Regions from separate parts of the Paraprevotella xylaniphila YIT 11841 genome, predicted to be linked through region 3. Evidence: riboswitches for the same ligand, from Rfam matches in the RefSeq annotation. Region 3 holds a riboswitch; each other region holds the start of a gene.
The links. Region 3 has a riboswitch for cobalamin ahead of accC (acetyl-CoA carboxylase biotin carboxylase subunit). Riboswitches for the same ligand answer to the same signal wherever they lie in the genome.
Positions count from the first base shown of each region.

Region 1: it holds a riboswitch for cobalamin, as region 3 does, so the genes downstream of both, E0E47_RS10760 (anaerobic ribonucleoside triphosphate reductase) here and accC (acetyl-CoA carboxylase biotin carboxylase subunit) in region 3, are expected to answer to the same signal.
Region 2: it holds a riboswitch for cobalamin, as region 3 does, so the genes downstream of both, E0E47_RS15685 (TonB-dependent receptor domain-containing protein) here and accC (acetyl-CoA carboxylase biotin carboxylase subunit) in region 3, are expected to answer to the same signal.

Region 1 covers NZ_LR215980.1:2,531,703-2,535,953, forward strand. The annotation lists gene E0E47_RS10760 (anaerobic ribonucleoside triphosphate reductase) at 1-1,722, opposite strand, end outside; cobalamin riboswitch at 1,852-2,054, opposite strand; gene E0E47_RS10765 (porin family protein) at 2,259-3,500, opposite strand; gene E0E47_RS10770 (RNA polymerase sigma factor) at 3,490-4,056, opposite strand; gene E0E47_RS10775 (NigD1/NigD2 family lipoprotein) at 4,087-4,251, opposite strand, start outside.
Region 2 covers NZ_LR215980.1:3,715,733-3,719,983, reverse strand. The annotation lists gene E0E47_RS15690 (DUF5074 domain-containing protein) at 1-141, opposite strand, end outside; gene E0E47_RS15685 (TonB-dependent receptor domain-containing protein) at 167-2,176, opposite strand; cobalamin riboswitch at 2,228-2,447, opposite strand; gene E0E47_RS17390 (hypothetical protein) at 2,666-2,809, shown strand; gene E0E47_RS15680 (response regulator transcription factor) at 2,940-3,557, shown strand; gene E0E47_RS15675 (O-antigen ligase family protein) at 3,592-4,251, opposite strand, start outside.
Region 3 covers NZ_LR215980.1:1,157,591-1,161,841, reverse strand. The annotation lists gene E0E47_RS04770 (acyl-CoA carboxylase biotin carboxyl carrier protein subunit) at 1-365, opposite strand, end outside; gene accC (acetyl-CoA carboxylase biotin carboxylase subunit) at 384-1,895, opposite strand; cobalamin riboswitch at 1,941-2,147, opposite strand; gene E0E47_RS04755 (glycosyl hydrolase family 28 protein) at 2,900-4,251, shown strand, end outside.

The DNA of each region.
Region 1 (4,251 bases), 1.4 Mb from region 3:
GCTGTAATTATGTTGGTAGAGTTCCGAGAACTCGTTAGCACGGTCGCGCATATAGGTCACGATCTTCAGGCCGAGCTGCTGTGCCTCTTCCGACTCTCCATGATGCTTGCCGGTCAAAGCGACCAAGCATTCGGCCAAACCGATGAAACCGATGCCTAACGTCCCCTGGTTAATCACCGGAGCTATCGTATCGTTGGGCTTCAGCTTCTCGCATCCCAACCAAAGCGCACTCATCACCAACGGGAATTGCTTGGCAAAGGCTGTCTTCTGGAACTCCATACGCTCATGCAACTGACGGGCCGTGATTTCCAACATGTGGTCGAGCTTGGCAAAGAAACGAGCGATACGTTCTTCTTCATCTACAATCTCCATGCACTCGATGGCCAGACGCACGATGTTGATGGTTGAAAAAGAAATATTTCCCCGTCCGATAGAAGTCTTCGGCCCGAAACGGTTTTCAAAGACGCGGGTACGGCAACCCATCGTAGCCGTTTCATACAGGTAACGTTTCGGGTCGTCGGCACGCCACAGTTCATGCCGGTTGAACGTGGCATCCAAATTAATAAAGTTCGGGAAAAAACGACGGGCTGTCACCTTGCAGGCATATTGATAAAGGTCGTAATTGCGGTCGGTAGGCAAATAACTCACGCCCCGCTTCTTTTTCCAGATTTGAATCGGAAAGATGGCAGTTTCGCCGTTGCCCACCCCTTCGTAAGTACTACGCAGGATTTCGCGGATGATGCAACGCCCCTCGGCCGAGGTATCCGTACCGTAGTTCACGGAACTGAACACCACCTGATTCCCCCCACGGGAATGGATGGTATTCATATTGTGGATAAAGGCTTCCATAGCCTGATGCACCCGGGCCACAGTCTTGTTCATCGCATGCTGGAGGATACGTGCGTCGCCGGTCAGGCCATCCAGAGGACGAGTGACAAAGTCGTCCACTTCCTTATGATATAAAAGAGAGTAGTCTTCGGCGTTCAACTCCTCCAAGACCTTCACTTCTTCGATGAAACTGGCACGCACGAAAGGAGCCAGATAAAAATCAAGCGCAGGAATAGCCTGGCCGCCGTGCATCTCATTCTGTGCCGTTTCCATGGAAATACAGGCCAAAATACTGGCCGTCTCGATACGTTTGGCCGGACGGGACTCCCCGTGTCCGGCAGAGAAACCATGCTTCAAGATGTAGTCGAGCGGATGCTGCACGCACGTCAAGCTTTTGGTGGGATAATAATCCTTGTCATGGATATGCAGATAGTTGTGCTTGACCGCCTCTTTCACCTCTTCACTCAGCAGGTAGTCGTCTACGAAAGGCTTGGTGGTCTCGCTGGCAAACTTCATCATCATGCCGGCCGGCGTATCGGCATTCATGTTGGCATTCTCGCGAGTCACGTCGTTAGACTTGATATTGATGATTTCCAGAAATATGTCACGTGTCTTGGCCTTGCGGGCAATGCTGCGTTGGTTACGGTAAGCGATATATTTCTGCGCCACATCCTTACGGCGGCTTTTCATCAATTCCATTTCCACGGCATCCTGAATCTCCTCCACCGTCATTTGTGCCTTGCCACGGTTCGTCACGTGTTCGCATATCAAATGAATCAGCTCTTCATTCTCACCGGCCTCGGTGTGTACCATGGCCTTGCGTATGGCATCCCCGATTTTCCGAGCATTGAAACCCACGATGCGCCCGTCCCTTTTAACAACTGTCTGTATCATATTGCATTTATTTTCCGGGCCGAAAAAGTCCCGGCCTCCTTTTTCTAAAAGAAGCCCTGTTTCTCCGGCATCTAAAATTTTGTATCTTTCTTATTACGTTCCCACCGTCATCCCCTTGTCCCCGGAGTCCGTACGGCTATGTCACAGGCAGGTCTTCTGACTTACTCGCGTTTCATGTCCTTCCCGTTTCGCCCGACGAAACAGTGGATGCAGCATGTCATGAAACGTATAAAAGAGTTCACAGCAGCGGGTCTGTCGGGGACTCTCACCCCGTTCCCTTTTCACCCTGTCGGCCGACTGGCAAACAGGGCACCTGAACAACGGCAAAGGTACACCTTTTCCTTTTTTCGTGCAAGTGTTCTCGCTGTTTTTATTTTAAAGTTTCCAGATTTTACAATCCGAAAAACAATTAAAAAACTTATAATCATTAGATTATTAATACAATTTACCAAAACGAAAAGGCCAAAAGTTTCCCAAAATAAAAAACATGTATGCAACAGGATCAAATCAGGTCTTCGGAAAGGACAAGCCTTATGTCACAAACCGAAAGAAAACCTAAGCCCGAATTCCAAATTAAAATTCAATGGTTTCTCCTTATAGATATTGGAAACAGAACTTCCATTATCAAAATAGTAGCTCACTCCCGGCTCCACATACAAACCTACCACTGACGACAAGTTAAGCTGCATCCCGGCGGCTGCATTTACAGAATATTGCCAAGGTTTTTCCCGTACATCCTTATGTGTAGATGACTTTATCCGACCTTTCCACGTATAATCCGTTTCCGTATCTCCATCCACGCACTTCTCGGCCATTCCTCCGGCCGACAGATACAAATCCATCCACCGTTTCTTCCACAAACTGGCCTTAAAGTTCAAGGGAATCCCTACGTATTGCAGGGATTGCCGGACCTCATAACTATAATCTTCTCCAGAAGAAGAAAGACTTGACGAAAGATAAGTATAAGAAAGACCGCTTTCTATACCGAACCTTTCGTTTACGGCATAACAGGCAGACACGCCGAACCTGACGGGCTGCTTGTGTTTCATCGGGACAACGCCATCCACATACCGATGGGCAGACCTTATGGCCGTCACCGGAAATTTTCCACATTCCATCGCCTCGGGGTGTCCCCAAGAGGGGATAGTTCCCATCAGGACAACTCCTCCGTTCCCATAATTCATTATCGATTTTCCTGGAGTATTGGATGCAAAAAGACTCACAGCCAACCAATGCGACCTTTCTTTCTTGACCTTTCCGACGTTTGGAACCGACCCAGGATAACGGCCTATTCCATCAGGATAAGGCTTTCCCGAATTTCCATGGCTATCTTCAGGAATCGTTTTTTCTCTTTCAGCCAAAAGTTCTTTTCTCTCTTCAGCTAAAGCCTTCCCACCTTCTTCCGATACGGCAGGCCGGTCGCAAGCCACTATATCTTTCCCGGACGGTTTACGACGGCATGGCTCCTTTTCCACGCGCTGCACTTTTGCCCAAAAGGCATCCGTCGGCCCAAGAAGAACGCCTTCGGTTGGAATGCGATTGTCTGCAAAAGACATAAAAACCGGCTGACACACATTCCTTCCCAAAGGCACAACTATCGCCAACGCTGCCGCAATCCCGGCCAAGCGCAGCCATACGGTACTCCTCCCACGAGAAGAGGAGACGGACAGGCGTTGCTCTTCCAAAGCCTTGTTTATCCCGTCCCACAGCCCGTCGGGAGGGGTGACCTCGTAACCGTCCAGTTTCTTTTGCCATTCATTCAACCATTTATCTTCCATTGACCTGAGCTTTATATCTTTGAACTTCCTTTGCCAACACCGCCTTTGCCCGATGCAGTTGCGAAGCCGATGTACTCTCTTTTATATTCAGCATCGCCGCAATCTCCTTATGGCTCTTCCTTTCGAACACATACAAATTGAAAACAGCCCTATACCCTGCCGGTAAACGGCAAATCATTTCCTGAAGAACTTCAGACGGAATGTCCCCCGCATCCGGCTCATCCTCGACCGTGTCCGGTACGTCCCATCCGTCGCCAAGGGATTCCAACTGCCGGCCGCGCTTCAAGAATTTCAATGACTCGTTCACCACAATACGTACCATCCATCCCCGGAGAGAGCCTTCACCCCTCCACTCGAAACCGTGAATGGAAGTGAATATCTTCACGAAACAATCCTGAAGGACATCTCTCACATCGTCCATACAAGCCACATAACGGGAACACACGGCTGTGAGGCAACCTGCATAGCGACAATATAATAATTTCATCGCTACACGGTCGCCCCGCTGTATACCTCGAACCAAATCCTGTTCGCCTTCGTCTCCGATACGCGTCATGCTGAACGAACGGTTATCTGTCCCCTAATACTATCGTAACGCACCTCCTCTTTGCATTTGTTCTATTTGTTTTGCCACGTTTCCTGTCTTTTTACGGGTACAATAATCAAACTCTGCCGTCCTCCTTCCCCGGAACGACCGCCAAACCAACGTCAGCTTGACCGTGCGCCCTCCCGTATCGGGAAGCTTCCCTAA
Region 2 (4,251 bases), 2.6 Mb from region 3:
GTCACTTCCATTGGCACCGCCTCCATTTCCACCAGTCTCTTCTCCCGGCTTTCCACCATCTCCAACCGTGTCATCATCCTCGCTACAAGCGGTAAAACACCCTAAAGCCAGAGCCATTATGGCCCATTTACACCATTTCATTTTCATTTTTTTCGTTATTAAAAGTTTATAAAGAATATGTTATTGCCACTTTAAAATTCCTCCCGGGCATCGGATAGTAACGCACCACCTCATAATTTCTTCCACCCAGATTGGCCGCGTCCACCTGCAGGCGCAACTTATGATCCCTGAACCGGAAAACACGGTACAAGGAAAGGCTATGATCGGAATAGGCATTCACGAGATTGCTCTTTTTGTTTTGCGGCAGACGATAGCGTTCACCGCTCCATGCCACATTATATGCCAGGTTCATCCACGGCATTTCAAGTACCACACTTCCACCTCCGGAATGTTTCGGCGTATAGGCAATCTGATGACGCCACAACTTGCTACCGCGTTTCGTCACGTCTTCCGCCTGCATGAAACTGTACGCTCCTGTCAAACTCAAATTCCAAGCTTTTGCCAAAGCCCATTCGGCAGCCAGATTGGCATCCACGCCGTAAGTCTCCACTTTGCCTACGTTGGACATTTTCCATACGAACATCGTCGGAACTGCCACAATCTTGTCTTTCACCTTATTATAATAAGCATCCAACGAAAAGCTCACGTAATCCGCCACTTTTCCCATACGTCCGGCCCAGGTGGTCCCTATATTCCATTGGCACGTTGTTTCCGGACGCAAGCGGCTGTTCCCAATGAGCAGATAATAGAGGTCATTGAAAGTCGGGACACGGAATATGTCTTTATAAGACACGCGCAAACGCCAACTCGCCTTTTTCACAGGGCGCCACGCCAGGCTTACCGCCGGAGAAAGCCGCTTACGGTCGTCGGCAGCCATCCCTAAAGAAACTCGTTCGGTAATGAAAGTATTCAGTAAGGAAGCCGTCACCTGAAACTGCGGTTGACGGTATTGTGCTGAAAAGGCCGTCAGACTGGTATAACGTTCCGGGTATTGGCATTGGTCCAACGTCGTGGCCAAATCGTTATACACAAAATCCTGCGCCAACGAAAAAGAAAGGTTTTTCACGGGCATCGCCCATAACGTCGCGGTCAGGTAGGTCTCCGTCTGGCGAAAACGGCCTTCCGTCGGCCCGGCAGCCTTCTTGTCCGTATCTTTGTTCCAACTATAATTGAACTTCCCGGAAGCCTTCAGTTTCCACTTCTCCGAAAAACGGTTCTCATACCTCAACTGGCCGAAATAATTACGGTCATAAAGCCGTTCCGCCGCATAGGGATTGTCATATACGACACTACCGGGCAATCCTCGACGGGAATCGAACAGATACCCCTTCACATCCAAATCCTGACGTTCTGTCAAATGGGCAAAAAGATTCACCTCCGCACGGTATGCCCCTATGTCGCTATTGTTACGCCGTCCTTTTATCTGTTTATCCAAGTTCATCATCGTAAAATGATAATTCCCGTCGGCACGTAAATATTCACCGTAAAGAGAACAAGACAAACGCGGCGTGAACCGATGGGCATAGAAGAATGAGGGGTTGGCCAAACCGTAAGACCCCGCCTTCACCTTTACCGAAAGAGTGAAATCCCGGCCTTCAAAATCAGGCCGGCTCGTTTCGATGCTCAACGCACTTGCAGCAGCCAACATGCGTGCCGTCTGATAAATATTGTCGCTTTGCCCGATAGTCAACGTCAATGAAGAAACATTATCCAACGAGAAACGGGAGATGTCCACCTGTCCCGACTGGCAATCCCCTATGGCCACACCATCGTAGAGCACGGCTGTATGCTGTGCGCCCAGACTGCGTACGGAAACAGTTTTCAACCCTCCCACACCGCCATAATCCTTCAGGGTCACCCCCGAAAAATGCCGTACGGCATCCGACACGTCCAACACGCCCATACGTTCCAACTCCGCCTTATCAAGCGTCTGCACAGGAGCACCCGAACGTACGGTGGCAGGCAAAGCCTTCTCGGTCACCGTCAGACCTTTCATCTGTTTCAGCCCCACATCCACGCTATCTGCACCATTTTGTGCGAGCACGAACACAGTCTCCATACAAAATGACACAAGCAACCATCCTCTCATTTTATGAGATTCCTTGTATACGCCCATTTATATCTTCATTCTTCACTCAAGACACCTTCCTCCCATCCCACGGAGATTCCGGCATGACTACGTTTTGCAGGTCTTCTGACTTACTCCGGCTTGTTGGCCTTCCCACCTTATTATTATAAATAAGGAAGTGGCTTGAGGTTTGAAACAAACCGCACAATGAGTTCACAGCAGCGGGACTGTCCGGGATTTCCACCCGATTCCCTTTTCATCTGCCGACCTGAAAGGGCTTTCCCATAGGCCGGGCAGAACAAAACGTTGCAAAGTTATTAAAAAAATCAGTATCCCAAGACCTTTTCATTGATTTATATCAAGAAAAGGGCATTTAAATGATAACAAATGCCCTTTTACTTGTTTTGCAGGAAGAATCGCCGTACCTTTGTAATGTCATAAGGAACAAAAGATATTTAGTTTTTAGGTATTTAGCTCCGTGAAGGAGCAATGTTTAGGTAAAAGATTGTTAGATTAAAAAAGAAAGGTAAGAAGATTATGACAGGATTAATGATTATCGCAGCGGTCGTAGTAGCTATGGCAGTTGCAACAGGTTCAAAGAAGAGCAACGGTAAGTTCTTGGGTTCAAGTACTTCAATGTTGTTCGGTAATAAAAACCTGAATGCAGGTGCAGCTTGTTAAGTGCAATGCACCTTAGTTTGAAACCAATTAAATTTTTGATAAGGTAAGGATGTCTGGAATAAGGCATCCTTATTTCTTTTTAAGATACGACGAGATTTGAGTAACTTTGCATGGAAATATGAGCGTGAACATGAAACTATCCCCCGAGATTGCCATTATAGAAGCCAACACATTGACCTGTATGGGACTACGCGGCCTCATTGAACGGATGATGCCACAAGCTGTCGTCCGCACGTTCAACAGTTTTGAACAACTGATGCGCGACACACCGGACATGTATTTCCACTACTTTATTTCAGCCCAGACCCTTGTGGAGCACAGCGCCTTCTTTGTGGAACGGAAAGAAAAAACCATTGTGCTTACCAATGGGACAACCGGCACCCCTCAAACCTCCCACTTCCATACGTTGAATATCTACCAAAACGAAGACAATATGGTGCGTGCATTGCTGCAACTGCAACAGTATGCGCATGCTCACGGACGACATCTGCCCCAAGGTATGAGGAAGCCCATATCGGGAACCACAGCCTATACCGACCCCAACGGACTCAGTCATCGCGAAATCGAAGTGCTCATACTCATTGTACGCGGACTGACGAACAAGGAAATTGCCGACCACTTGTGTATCGGCACTACCACCGTTATCTCCCACCGCAAGAACATCATGGAAAAACTCAATGTCCGCTCCGTATCGGGACTGACTATCTATGCCGTCATGAACGGGTACATAGAGGCCGACCGCATCTGAAGAGTATTCCTTATAAACTTTTAGTTCTCTCCAATCAAAACCAATCTATTTCCATATTTTTTCCCTTTCCATTGCTTCTTTCATATTCTTGCAATTTAAGCCCTGCTTCTTTTTTAAGATATCCCGTCAAAGAAGAAGGTACTTTTTCTTTCTTCCCTACTATTTGATGAGCCTTCTCCAACATTTCCAAATCCCGTCCCTCTTTTTCATACAACCCCATCAACAGATATAAAGGGTAAATACGGTGGGGAACTCTATAATAAGCCTTATAAAACATTTCTTCAGCCTCCTCAAACCTGCCAAGAGCTTGAAAGTTTTTTCCCATGAGATTAAAAAACATGGGGTCAGAACTTCGTTTTGACCCTTCATTTAATATTATGTTGCTTTCTTCGTAATGACCATTATACGACAAACACATTCCATACTCAAAAAGGAAACCAACATCTTTCTTCAAATCGGGATACAAAACCCTGTAACAATTCTCTATGCCCTCATATTTTTCCCTATCAAAATATGGCCGCACCATATCCCAATGCCTCACGGCCACCCACGTTCGGTAAGATTTATTAAATCGGATACATACCATCGTACCCATTCCAATCAAAACCAACAAGTCACACACCAATCCAACCTTTCCATACCTTTTCTTTTCATCAAGCACCATTGGCATCCACGCAGCCCATAATAAAATAAA
Region 3 (4,251 bases):
CCTGCCTTCAACTCGTCTCCCGGCTGTACGGGGATGCTGACCACCTTGCCCGGCATGGGTGCCACGATTTTATCCGACTGGCGTTCGTCCGCATGCTTTTTCATGCGGAGGTACTTGGCCTGCGTGTCCACCACGTCCACGTGGTAGGAGCGGTAGAACATGTTCACGTCGTAGCTCTTTCCGCCTTCTCCGCGAATAAGTTCCGCATTGTAGGAATTGCCGTCGTGCAGGATGGAGCAACTACCGTTCTCGGCCATGACGATGTCCACTACACACGGTTTGCCGTCGATGGTGAGTTCCACGCGGTTTCCCTCTTTGTTTACCAATGTCACGTCCGCGACACGGTCTCCTATGTGCATTTCCATAAAATATCCCTTTCCTTATTATATACGTAATACTCCCTTTTGCAGGCCGAACTCGCGCCAACGGCTGATGGGGCGGGAGTCTGTCGTGCGCACGGGGCTGTTCTCTTCCAGGTTGAAGAGGTAGTCCACGTAGGCAGCAATCATGGCCATGTTTTCTATCTCTTCGTTCTCTCCGTTGCTGCGTTGCAGCGAACGGGAATATTTTGACAGGAATGAAGTGTCGTATTCACCTTTCACAAAAGCCGGGGCGTACATGATGCGGCGCAGGTAGCTGATGTTGGTTTTCAGTCCCGTGATTTTGAATTCATACAACACACGCCGCATACGTTCGATGGCAAACTGGCGGCTCGTGGCCCATACGATGAGCTTGCCGATCATCGGGTCGTAGTAGAGGGGGATTTCGTAACCTTCGTACACGTAGCTGTCGATACGCACGCCGATGCCGTTCGGCTCCGTGAGTTGGCGGATGATGCCGGGGCAGGGGATAAACCCGTTTTCCGTGTCTTCGGCACAGATGCGGCACTCGATGGCGTGTCCGCGTTGGGAGAGGTCCTCTTGTTTGAAGCGCAGAGGCTCACCGTCGGCCACGCGGAGCTGTTCTTTGACAAGGTCTACGCCCACCACTTCTTCCGTGATGGGGTGTTCCACTTGCAGGCGGGTGTTCATTTCCAAGAAATAGAAGTGGCGGTATTTGTCCACCAGAAATTCTATGGTACCGGCACCACGGTAGTTCACCGCCCGGGCGGCGGCAACGGCTTTCTCGCCCATCTCCCGGCGGAGTTCCGGCGTGAGGAAAGGCGAAGGGCTTTCTTCCACGATTTTCTGGTTGCGGCGTTGCACGGAGCACTCCCGGTCGAAGAGATGCACCACGTTGCCATGGGCATCCCCAAGTATTTGGAACTCGATATGGTGCGGCTCTTCCACGAATTTCTCCAGATATACCGTGTCATCCCCGAAGGAAGACATGGATTCCGAACGGGCCGAGTCGTAAGCCTCTTTCACTTCGTCTTCGCTATGGATGAGGCGCATGCCTTTTCCGCCGCCACCCATGGAGGCTTTCAGCATGACGGGAAAACCGATTTCCTTGCAGATGCGTACGGCTTCATCGGCGTCTTTCAGCGGTTCGGCAGTGCCTGGCACCACCGGTACCCCTGCCGCCATCATGCGTTGGCGGGCTGCAATCTTGTCTCCCATGGCTTCCATCGTGTCGGCTGTCGGGCCGATGAAGATGATGCCTGCGGCCTCGCAACGGCGTACAAATTCCGCATTTTCGGACAGAAAGCCGTAACCGGGATGGACGGCGTCGGCTTTGCATTTTGCGGCCACTTCGATGATACGGTCGATGTTCAGGTAACTTTCGTGCGACTCGGCCGCGCCGATGCAGTAAGCTTCGTCGGCATACATCACGTGCCTTGACGTACGGTCGGCCTCAGAAAATACGGCCACGGTACGCAGACCCATTTCGCGGCACGAGCGCATGACCCGCACAGCGATTTCGCCACGATTGGCGATCAAAACTTTTTTAATCATCTTTGTTTCATTTATCCTACATGTTCTCCTAACCCACGAGCAAGAACAGTTTTTTAACGAACGGCAGGTCTTCTGACTCGCCCCCTTCCTGAAACCTTCCCGGCCTTGAGAAACAAACGGCCAGTGGTGATGGTGCTTTTTCAGAAAGTTCACGGAGCATCACAGCAGCGGGACTGTCCGGGATTTGCACCCGATTCCCTTTTAATCCGTGCGCAAGGACTTGCACACAGAACCGATTCTTGTGCAAAGGTACGTCTTTTTTCCGTTACAGCCTAATGGTTTCAAAAGAAATTAATTTTCCGTAGGGCGGAAGATGTCGGGTGGGCTTGTAGGGAATGTCTTTTTGTTACTGTATGGGAGGATTTCAGTCCCAAAAGACAGCGTTTTCGTTTTATCTGACAGGCCAAAAACGGCTGAACCGTAGCATATAGAGCCTCTTCTTGCATATTTATACGGTATATGCGTTGTTGTTTTGCATATCTCCCGCATATATGCAATTCAATCTCAAGAGAATGGAAAACCATTCGGCTGAAAGCGGAAAATCATTCTCCGCATGTCGGCTCGTGTTTCTCTTTCAAACGCCGTAAAAATGTCTTTTTTCCGGCAAATTTCCGGCTTGCAAACCGTGTGCCGGCTTTATTGGGTTGCTTTTTCCGTTCCAAAATCCGGTGGCATCATGCAAGCCGGATGTGTCTTTAGGCTTACGCACCGAGCCGCTTCATGCGGAAGGAAAGGCATGGACGGGTGACAGAGGATAAATATTCTTGCGTAAGGGTTGTCATTTTGTTATTCCTGAAGGGCTGTATGGTTGCGTTATTCTTGTCGCAGCCTTTGCCTGTGTGCGAATACGCAATTCTTGGGGGTGTGGAAATGACATGGTGTCAGAATGTCAATGGCATGCCGGGTTTTGGATTTAATATTTTTTAAGTATAATATAATGTATTCCGATTGGTATTTTATGAGGTTCGTTCGTATATATATTATATTCACGTAAAGTTGGTAGTATGAATAAGATATTATGTGGCGCGTTGGGAGCCTTCTTCGTTTCTTTTCCCATGCAAGCGAAAATACTCGTGTATCCGAAGATAGAAGACCAGGCCGTTGTGGACGACAACCGTTACAAGGTGTACGTCAGGGAGGCCGGGACGGAAAATGCCTGGCGGGAGTTACAGGTTTTTTCAGTGGAGGTGGACATGGACACGCAGAGCCGGGCTGCCATGGCGCAGTTCGACGCAGACGAGCCGGTGGAGGTGAAGGTCGTGGCGCATGGTTTACCGGTGGATGACGTGAAGATACGTCCTCTTTCGCGAGGTATATCATATAATAAGGTGGACGGGCACGCCTTGACGTTCCGCCTGGAGCGTCCGGCCAAGTTGAGTGTGGAGTTCGGGGGCGACCGTATGGGTAATCTCCATTTGTTTGCCAATGCTGTGGAGACGGAGACGTATGACGGAACAGGGGGCGAAGGCGTCGTGGTCTGGGATGGAGGTTCGAAAGACATTTTCCGGAAAGATTGCCGTCTGATTTATTTCGGTCCCGGCGTGCATAAGCCCAAGGACCTGCCCAACGATGAGATAGACGTACCGAGCAACTGCACGGTTTACCTGGCGCCGGGGGCCTTGGTGAAAGCCAAGCTCAGGGTGGACAGGGCAAAGAATGTGCGGATTGTGGGACGAGGGATGCTGTTCCAGCCTTTGCGCGGCGTGGAAATCACCCGTTCGCGCAACGTGCACGTAGAAGGCATTACGGTGGTCAACCCCCGGCATTACACCATAATGGGCGGAGAAAGCCGGAAGGTGACGGTCAGGAATGTGAAGAGCTTTTCATCCCGGGGGTGGAGCGACGGGATTGACTTGATGTGTTGCCATGACTGGTTGGTGGACGATGTGTTTCTTCGTACGAGCGACGACTGCCTGGCATTTTATAATCACCGGTGGTGGTTTTGGGGAGGGACAAGCAACCTGACGGTGCAGAATTCCATTTTGTGGGCCGATGTGGCGCATGCCATTAACGTGGGAGGCCATGGTGACGACCGTTCCCCGAAGGGGGAGACGCTTCGCAGCGTAAGGTTCCGCAACATAGACGTGCTGAACGTGGATGAGGATGACGACAACTATCGTGGAGTGATGGCCGTATGCGTGGGCGACAAGAACCGGGTGGAGGACGTGTCGTTCGAGGACATCCGGGTGGAAGACTGCGAAGAGGCGCGGCTGATAGATATCCGGGTTCTTTTCAATGAGAAATATAACCGTGAGCCTGGCGGTCCGATTCGCAACCTTGTCTTCCGTAATATCCGCTACCAAGGTGAAAGGGGAAAAATGTATCCTATGCGGATAAAAGGATATGACGCAGGCAA